Regions from separate parts of the Leucobacter japonicus genome, predicted to be linked through region 3. Evidence: predicted binding sites of a transcription regulator. Region 3 holds the regulator's gene; each other region holds the start of a gene.
The links. Region 3 encodes LexA, which represses DNA repair genes until DNA is damaged. Its sites were predicted from a motif close to TCGAACANNTGTTCGA; they were not measured.

Region 1 (2,199 bases), on a different contig from region 3:
GAGATCACGCCGTCGAGCTGAGGGTAGGCCTGTCGAATCGCGCGTGCCCATCGCCGGCTCTGTGCTCGTTCACCCGATGAGATCGCGGCGTTGCCGCCGGCGACGGAGATCCAGTCACTGTCGCTGACGTCGAGGAGCCGGAGCTCTCGGGTCACCGCAAAGATCGTCACCTCGGGCGCATCTTCGCAGCGACGGATGATGCGCGTTGATTGGAACACTTCGAGCACGCAGGCGTCGAACGCCGTGATCGCCGGCCGTTCGAGGACCGCGTAGAGCACGCCCTCCTCGGGGTGCTCACCGACCGGCTCGGGGTGCGGATCGAACCGGGCGTCGAGCGGGCCGTAGTTCCGGAAATCATGCCAGCGCACGGGGTGCGGGCCGGCCGTCTTCGAAATACGAGCGAATGCGGTGCCGGCGGGAAGTGAGCGCACCCAGGTGGGGTCGGCCTCGAGGTCGGGGAAACGAGAAGGATCGACCTCGGGCAATCGTTCACTCATGGGAGTCGATGCAGCGCATCGTCGACCGCAATGGCCGCGGCCGCCGGATCCCCGCCCTGTGCGAGCCATTCGAACGGAGCGAGTTCCTCCCCATCGCCCCGAAGCGACGGTGCCGGTGACGTCAGTACCCGTTCAGCCAGCAGCATGGGGGTGCCTGCCGGAATCGCCCGCGCCACCGTGCCCCAGCCGTTGAGCTCGCGGTCATGCGGGAACTGGAATCGCGGCAGGTACCAACCGTCGCTGCGGCGCTGCGCGAGCAGCGAGCCAGCCGCGCACCGCTGCCGCACCCGGGCCGCAGTCACGCCGAGCATCTCGGCGGTTTCCGTCACCGTCGCGCTTCGATCGGCGACGTGGCGATCCCACAGCATTCCACGCGTCGTCGCTGCAAGCGGGGTCGGCTCGCGGAGTTCGGTTTCCGTCACCCCGAAACGTGCCAACGACTGAACTTCGGAGGCGCTCAGCCCTCGCGAGTCTGCAGCTTGATGCGCGAGCACGCCGGCGAGCAATGCCTCGGCGGCGTCCAGGCGCTCGTGATCGATCTGCGTGACGAGCGCATGGACACGCTCGACGGCGGGATCAGTACGTGCGCGGGTGGAGCGACGCGCGATGGGCGAGAGCTGCGGCAGGGACACGGCGATTCCTTTCGTTGCCTTATGTCGATAATACTCGCGCGCGATCGAACTCGCCAAGGCCGAAAGGCGATCCATCGTACGTATGTTCGAATTCTCGGCAACGGCGACGTAGAATGGAGCGGTGACTACGACGCCCACTGCTCCCATCCGCTCCTCATCCGCTCACGCCCAGATCAGCGTGCAAGGGGCGCGCGTCCACAATCTCCAGAACGTTGACCTGTCGATTCCGCGCGACTCAATGGTGGTGTTCACCGGGTTGTCCGGCAGCGGCAAATCGAGCCTGGCGTTCGACACGATCTTCGCCGAGGGGCAGCGACGTTACGTCGAATCGTTGAGCGCCTATGCCCGACAGTTCCTCGGCCAGGTGGATCGGCCTGACGTCGATTTCATCGAGGGCTTGAGCCCCGCCGTGTCCATCGACCAGAAATCGACCAACCGCAACCCTCGATCGACGGTGGGCACGATCACCGAGATCTACGACTACATGCGGTTGCTCTGGGCCCGCATCGGCGTGCCGCACTGCGCCGTATGTGGGGAGCGAATCGCCTCACAGACGGTGCAGCAGATCGCCGACCAGTTGATGGAGCTTGACGAGCGCACGCGCTACCAGGTGCTCGCGCCGGTCGTGAGCAAGAAGAAGGGGGAGTTCGTCGACCTCTTCCAAGACCTCGCCGCGAGCGGGTATTCTCGCGCACTCGTCGACGGCGAGATGATCCAGCTCTCCGATCCGCCCCAGCTGAAGAAGCAGGTGAAGCACGACATCTCAGTCGTCGTCGACCGGCTCGTCGCAGGCCCCGAGATCCTCGGCCGCCTCACCGACTCACTCGAAACCGCACTCAGGCTTGCGAGCGGCATCGTCGCGATCGAATTCGTCGATCAAGACGCCAACGCCTCTGATCGAGTGCAGCTCTTTTCGGAGCATCTCTCGTGCCCGAACCAGCACCCCGTGCAACTTACCGAAATCGAGCCGCGCACATTCTCGTTCAATGCACCCTTCGGCGCATGTCCGACCTGTTCCGGTCTCGGCACCAGCATGTCGGTCGATGAAGATCTGGTTTTGGGCGACCCCG
Region 2 (2,199 bases), on a different contig from region 3:
TGCCGACCCCTGCGGCGACGAAGCCGATCGCGGTCTCTTGATGCACGACCTCCTCGGCGACACGGGCGACGCTGCCCGCCTCGCCGAGAACCTGGGTGACGCGATCCACGAACCCCGACATCATCGCTCGGGGGTAGGTGATCATCGGCACGGCACTGATGTCGTGCGCGGTGACCTCCTGCGCGGAGGCGAGCGGGTGCGTGCGGGGGAGGCAGGCTACGAGGCGCTCTTCGTAGACGACCTCGGTGCGAATCGCCGACGCTGTACGGCCGCTCACCCCGGGGGCCTCGTCGCGCACGATCGCCACATCGAGCGAGCCGTCGCGCAACCGCTCGAGTTGCTCGGACGAGGTGAGGGGGACGAGCTCGAGCGTGACGCCGGGGCGTTCCGCGCGGAATCGACGAGCCACTCCCGGCAGTACGGTCGAGTTCGCCGAGCTGACGAAGCCGACGCGCAGCGTGCCGGTGAGCCCGTCGGTGAAGTCGCGCAGCTCGCCGCGCACCTCGTCGAGTTCGGCGAGTACTGCACGGGCCCGCGTTTGCAGGTGTCGACCGGCGGCGGTGAGGCGCACGCTGCGCGTCGAGCGTTCGAACAGTGTGACGCCGAGCTCGTGTTCGAGGCGCGAGATCTGCAGGCTCAGCGGGGGCTGCGACATGTGCAGCTGTTCGGCCGCGCGGCCGAAATGGAGCTCGTCTGATACGGCCAAGAAGTAGCGCAGCTGACGGAGTTCCATGGGGTCACGATACGCCGCGAATGTTCCCATTCCGTTACCGGTTGATTACGAGCGAAACGGTATGAATTCCCGGTCAAAAGGGTATTTGACTGAGGGGTGAAACCTGGCTTTTCTGGGTTGCACCGACCCGGATTCGAAGGAGTTCACCGTGACCGCACTGACCCCGCAGACCGCCCCCAGCACCCGCATCGACATGCTCTATCTCAGCGAGCCAGAGGTCATCGCGGCGGGCGTGAAAGACATGGATCGCTGCATGGAAGTCATGGAAGAGGTACTCGTGCTGGTCGCCAAGGGCGACTACCGCATGGCCGGCAACTCGGCCAACTCGCACGGTGCGCAGATCAGCTTTCCGCAGTCGTCACCGTTCCCCGGGATGCCGCTCGACGCTGCCGACCGCCGGTTCATGGCGATGGCCGCGTACCTCGGCGGGCGCTTCGACGCGGCCGGGGTGAAGTGGTACGGATCCAACATCGACAACCGCGAGCAGGGGCTGCCCCGCTCGATCCACCTCATCGTGCTGAACGACAAAGAGACGGGCGCCCCCTTCGCCATCATGTCGGGCAACCTCGAGAGCGCGTACCGCACGGCGGCCGTGCCCGGTGCGGCAGCGAAGAAGCTCGCGCCGATCAACGCGAAGTCGCTCGGCATCATCGGCCCGGGCGCGATGAACAAGAGCGCGCTGCACGCGATGACCACCGCGCGGCCCACACTCGACACCATTCGCATCAACGGGCGCCGCAAGGAATCGTCGGAGGCGTTCGCCGACTACGTGAAGCTGCACTACCCGCAGTTCACGACCATCGAGATCGCTGAGACGGCCGAGGCCGCGGTGCGCGACTCCGACATCGTCTCCGAGGCCGTGACCGGGCTCGTCGGCTCCGAGAACTACCCCTACATCGACGGCGACTGGATCAAGCCGGGCGCGTTCCTGAGTCTGCCGGCGAACCTCAAGATGGACGAGGCCTACACGGTCTCGGGCAAGGCGCGGCTCATCGCCGACGCGAAGAAGATCTACGAGGCGTGGGCCGAGGAGTACCCCGCGCCCTCGCACGAGACGGCCTTCGGCATGATCGGCCTCTACTGGCAAGACCTCATCGACGCCGGCAAGCTCGACGAGTCGCGCGTCGTCAACATCGGCGATGTCTTCGACGGCACCGCGCAGGGGCGCGAGTTCGACGAGCAGCCGGTGCTCTTCAGCGTCGGCGGCATGGGCGTCGAAGACGTGGCCTGGGCCAAGACCGTGTACGAGAATGCGGTGGAGCTCGGCATCGGCACGAAGCTCAACCTCTGGGAAGCACCGGATCTCGCATGACCTCCGAATCTGCAACCTACGTCATCATCGGCGCGGGGCTGAGCGGCGCCGCGACCGCGTGGCGTCTCGCCCAGACCGGTGCCGAGGTCATCGTGCTCGAGCGCGACATCCCCGCTTCGGCACAGGGCAGTTCGCACGGCTCCGCGCGCATCTT
Region 3 (2,199 bases):
TCGCACCACACACCGGAACGCCCCTTCACGCGGTACCCGTCAACGCCGAGCGCGTCGAGTGTGGCGATAATGGCGGTCTCGAGCGAGCGTACGAGGTCGACCACGCCGGCTCCCGGCCGCAGCCGTACGATCGGGTACGCAACGAGCTGCCCCGGTCCGTGCCAGGTGACCCGGCCGCCGCGGTCGACTGGAACGACGGGCGTACCGTCGGTGGGGTACTCGTCGCGGTCAGCGCGTCTGCCCGCCGTGTAGACCGCGGAGTGCTCGAGAAGCAGGAGCGTGCCGGAGTCGGCGCCGCGGGTCACGCGTTCCGCCGCTGCGGCCTGCAGGCGGAGCCCGTCAGCGTACTCCACAAAGTCTGGCGCGAGGCCGATGACGTCCACGCGGGGTGGTGTACCGAAACGGGCGACGGCGCGCGGCGATGCGGAGGGGGTCGGAGGTGCTGCAGCGATGCTGGACATGCGAACAGATTAGATACACTCGGTACAACAAATCAAATCGCGCGAGAAAAGGCGCGCACATCGATGAAGTGACGTGCGCGCCTCGGGTCGTGGGGCGCAGGGGTTGCTTGCGTTGCTATACCGAGCGGAAGACCGCCACCACGCGACCGAGTACTTCGGCGTGGTCGCCGAGAATCGGCTCGAACGCGCTATTGCGCGGGAGGAGCCACGTGTGACCGTCGCGGCGACGGAATACCTTGACCGTGGCCTCGCCGTCGAGCATCGCGGCGACAATGTCGCCATTCTCCGCTTCGCGCTGCTGGCGAATGACGACGAAGTCACCGTCGCAGATCGCGGCATCGATCATCGAATCGCCGACGACGCGGAGCATGAAGAGCTGGCCGTCTCCGACGAGTTGCCGGGGGAGCGGAACGATCTCTTCGACTTGCTGGTCGGCGGTGATGGGAACGCCCGCTGCAATCTGGCCGACGAGCGGCACGTATGCGGCTTCCTCGACCTGCTGGGTCGGGGCGTCTGCGACTGCGTTCGACGTCGAAGCGAGTTCGACGAGGATCTCGAGGGCCCGAGGGCGATTCGGGTCTCGCCTGATATAGCCGCCCAGCTCGAGGCGGCTGAGCTGATGGGTCACGCTGGAGAGTGAGGAGAGGCCGACCGCATCCCCGATCTCGCGCATGCTCGGCGGGTAGCCGCGGCTCTCGACGGAGCGCGCGATGCACTCAAGAATCGCCTGCTGCTTTTCGCTCAGGGGCTTCGTGGAACGGGGCACGGCGGTGTCGCTCATTGCGGTCCTTTCTCGAGCCCAGGGGGCTGTCTGGCGGCGGCGATCCATGAATGTCGGTGGTGCCTGATTCAGTGATCCCGTTGACGAAACCATAGCCGCGACATTCGAACACGGGCAAACACGTGTTCGAGTGTCGGAGAAAAAGATCGAAACATATCTTCGAACTCGGGCTTGAAGTTTCGATTCATCGAATATATATTCGAAACAGATGTTCGCACGGATGCACGTTCGTGGCGATCACAACCGAAGGGACACCATCATGAGCGCAATCGCGACCCTGACTCACGAGGCAATGCCGGCGCCGCGCGCGGCAACGGCGACGATTCGACTGACACGTCGTGGCCGTATGGTGTTCGGCGCGCTCGCGACAGTGCTGGTTGCCGGAGTGCTCGCCCTGGTGGCAGCCTTCGCGGCACCGGAAGCGATGGCAACGGCGCAGGGCTCCGATGGTCAGCAGTTCGAATATGTGGTGGTGCAGCCGGGGAGCTCACTCTGGTCGCTGGCGACGGAGCTCGACCCCTCCGCCGACCCCCGAGACCTGGTCTCGGAGATCGTGCAGCTCAACCAGCTCGACGGGTCGTCGGTGCAGGCAGGCGAGGCGATCGCTGTGCCGCTGCGATACTCAGAGAACCCGTTGGTCGTGTCGGGCGACGAACTCGGAGCATGAGGTTCTCTCGCCTCTAGACTGGTTCGGTGACCAGTCTGAGCGACCTTCCTCTCCGTGACAACCTCGTCGGCAAAGAGCCATACGGGGCTCCGCAAGATGCGGTTCCCGTCAGCCTGAACGTGAACGAGAACACGCATCCGATTCCGGAGCACGTCGCCATTGACATCGTGCAGTCGCTTGCACACGCGGTGACTGGCGTGAATCGATACCCCGATCGTGAATTCACCGAATTGCGTGAGGCGTTGGCCGGGTATCTCGGGCACGGTCTCACTCCGGAGCAGCTCTGGGCG
Region 4 (2,199 bases), 160 kb from region 3:
GCGCGGCATCGGGAAGACCGATGATGGCGATTCCGGGCAACTGCTGCGAGACGGCCGATTCGACCATCACTGCGGTGCCTTGCAGTCCGGTCAGCGCGATGGAGGCCGCCCGGCACACCACGCCGCTCACGCGATTCCCCGCAGGTGTTCGATGCGCGGCTCCGCATTCGCACGCATCGTGATGGCGATCGCGTCGATGCGCAGCTCGGCACCCCGAAGGGCGTAGCCGCGCACCCAATCGAGCAGGAGTCGCCGAATGCGTGATGCCTTCTGCGCCGTGATCGCCGCAAAGGGGCTGCCGTACCCGGTGCCGCTGCGGGTTTTCACCTCGATCGCGACCACCGTCTCGCCGTCTCGCGCGACGAGGTCGAGTTCACCCGACCGGTTGCGCCAATTACGTGCGAGGATTCGATACCCGAGCGCTTCCAGGTACGCCGCCGCGAGCGATTCGCCGTGCGCGCCGAGCGCCTGGTTGTGCGGTTGCTGAACTCCGGGTGACCAATCGTCTTCCTGGGCTGTGTGCGTTGCTGCCGTGTGCGTCATGATGCACCTCCTGGCGCACCAGCATGCTCGCTGGAGCGACGCCGCACGGAGGGATCAGTCGGATCTGTGGAGAAGACCCCGGTTCACATACGATGCCTGCGCCGGGGACGAGTCACCGGAGCAGATATGCGATCACTCGTCGAGCGCGAGCTCCTGCGGCAGGGAGAACTCACGCGCCGAAAGCTCTTCGACATTCACGTCTTTGAAGGTCAGCACACGCACCGATTTCACGAACCGGTCGGCACGGTACACATCCCAGACCCACACGTCAGTCATGGCGAGTTCGAAGTAGAAGTCGTTCCCCGCATCTTGCCGCTTGAGGTCGACCTCGTTGGCGAGGTAGAACCGCCGCTCGGTCTCGACGACGTAGCGGAACTGGCTCGCGATATCGCGGTACTCGCGGAACAGCGACAGCTCGGCTTCGCGCTCGTAATCGTCTAGCTCGTCTTCGTTCATCGCCCCCATCCTACCGCTGCCTCAGAAGCATGGCTCTGAACGACTCCCGGCTGCGACGCGCCCAGGCCATCGAGATTGACTTATTCGAACATATGTTCGAATATACCTGCATGAACTCCCCCGTGACCGTCCGCTCGCTGCAGCAGCGCATCTCCGAGATGCAGCCGATGCGACTCGACGCGCGCACGATTCCGACTGCGGCCGGATTACGGCCGTTGCTCCCCGGTGGCTCACTGCGCATGGGGGCGAGCTATGCGGTGCACGGGTCTCGGCAGCTCGCACTGGCACTGCTCGCAGAGGCTTCCGCTTCGGGTGCGTGGTGCGGCATCATCGGCGACACGGCGTTCGGCGCCGAGGCAGCAGTTGCCCTGGGAATCGCACTCGATCGGTGCGTCATCATCCCCGAGCCGGGCACCGATGCGATCGGGCTCACCGGAGCCCTGGCCGAAGTGCTGACCGTGGTGCTGCTGGCACCGACCACGCCGCCGAGCGCCAGCGAGTCGGAGCGCATCTCTGCACGCCTGAGAGAGCACGACGCCGCATTGGTCGTGACCGGTGACTGGCCGCGCCCCGAGTCCACGCTGCGGGTCTCCTGTTCCCGCTGGGACGGGCTGGGGCACGGGTACGGCATGCTCACGGACCGCGAGCTGACCGTGCAGACGCAGGATCGCCGCGGCACGCGCAGCCACACGCTCAGATTCCGAGATGGCGCCATCGCAGACCCCGGTATCGCCCCGCTCAGGCACCTGGTCGCATCATGAACGCGGATCGCACCCTCATGTTCTGGGTACCGGATTGGCCCGTGCACGCGCTGCTGCGCGATGACGGCGCAGACGATCTCTCCCTTACCGAGCCACTCGCGTTGATCGCCAATCGCATCGTGGTCGCGTGCACGCAGGCGGCACGCAGAGAGGGAGTACGCGTCGGGTTGCGGGAGCGCGAGGCGCAGAGCCGCTGCCCGGATCTCGCCGTCTACCCCCACGATCCTGCCACGGACGAGCGACGGTTCGCCCCCGTCGCTGCTCAGCTCGAACAGCTGATTCCCGGCATCGAAGTCGTGCGCCCCGGGCTCTGCGCGATACGCGCACGAGGGCCCGCCCGGTACTACGGCGGCGAGGAGCCGGCAGGGCTCGCGGTGTTGGCGCTCGCCGCGCGACTGGGTCTCGGCGAGGCGAGGGTCGGGATCGCCGACGGACGATT

Region 1: the regulator LexA is predicted to act here: its motif matches at 1,204-1,219, upstream of uvrA (excinuclease ABC subunit UvrA).
Region 2: the regulator LexA is predicted to act here: its motif matches at 807-822, upstream of AMS67_RS10980 (tyramine oxidase subunit B).
Region 4: the regulator LexA is predicted to act here: its motif matches at 1,084-1,099, upstream of imuA' (DnaE2-dependent mutagenesis accessory factor ImuA').

The regions. Positions count from the first base shown of each region.
Region 1 is NZ_JHBX01000077.1:202,058-204,256, reverse strand. It holds gene AMS67_RS02110 (hypothetical protein) at 1-497, opposite strand, end outside; gene AMS67_RS02105 (hypothetical protein) at 494-1,129, opposite strand; gene uvrA (excinuclease ABC subunit UvrA) at 1,251-2,199, shown strand, end outside.
Region 2 is NZ_JHBX01000108.1:349,351-351,549, reverse strand. It holds gene AMS67_RS10985 (LysR family transcriptional regulator) at 1-733, opposite strand, end outside; gene AMS67_RS10980 (tyramine oxidase subunit B) at 882-2,045, shown strand; gene AMS67_RS10975 (FAD-dependent oxidoreductase) at 2,042-2,199, shown strand, end outside.
Region 3 is NZ_JHBX01000142.1:141,851-144,049, forward strand. It holds gene lipB (lipoyl(octanoyl) transferase LipB) at 1-461, opposite strand, end outside; gene lexA (transcriptional repressor LexA) at 577-1,242, opposite strand; gene AMS67_RS14890 (LysM peptidoglycan-binding domain-containing protein) at 1,502-1,909, shown strand; gene AMS67_RS14895 (histidinol-phosphate transaminase) at 1,936-2,199, shown strand, end outside.
Region 4 is NZ_JHBX01000142.1:299,720-301,918, reverse strand. It holds gene AMS67_RS15590 (YifB family Mg chelatase-like AAA ATPase) at 1-130, opposite strand, end outside; gene AMS67_RS15585 (YraN family protein) at 127-543, opposite strand; gene AMS67_RS15580 (DUF2469 domain-containing protein) at 676-999, opposite strand; gene imuA' (DnaE2-dependent mutagenesis accessory factor ImuA') at 1,110-1,760, shown strand; gene AMS67_RS15570 (DNA polymerase Y family protein) at 1,757-2,199, shown strand, end outside.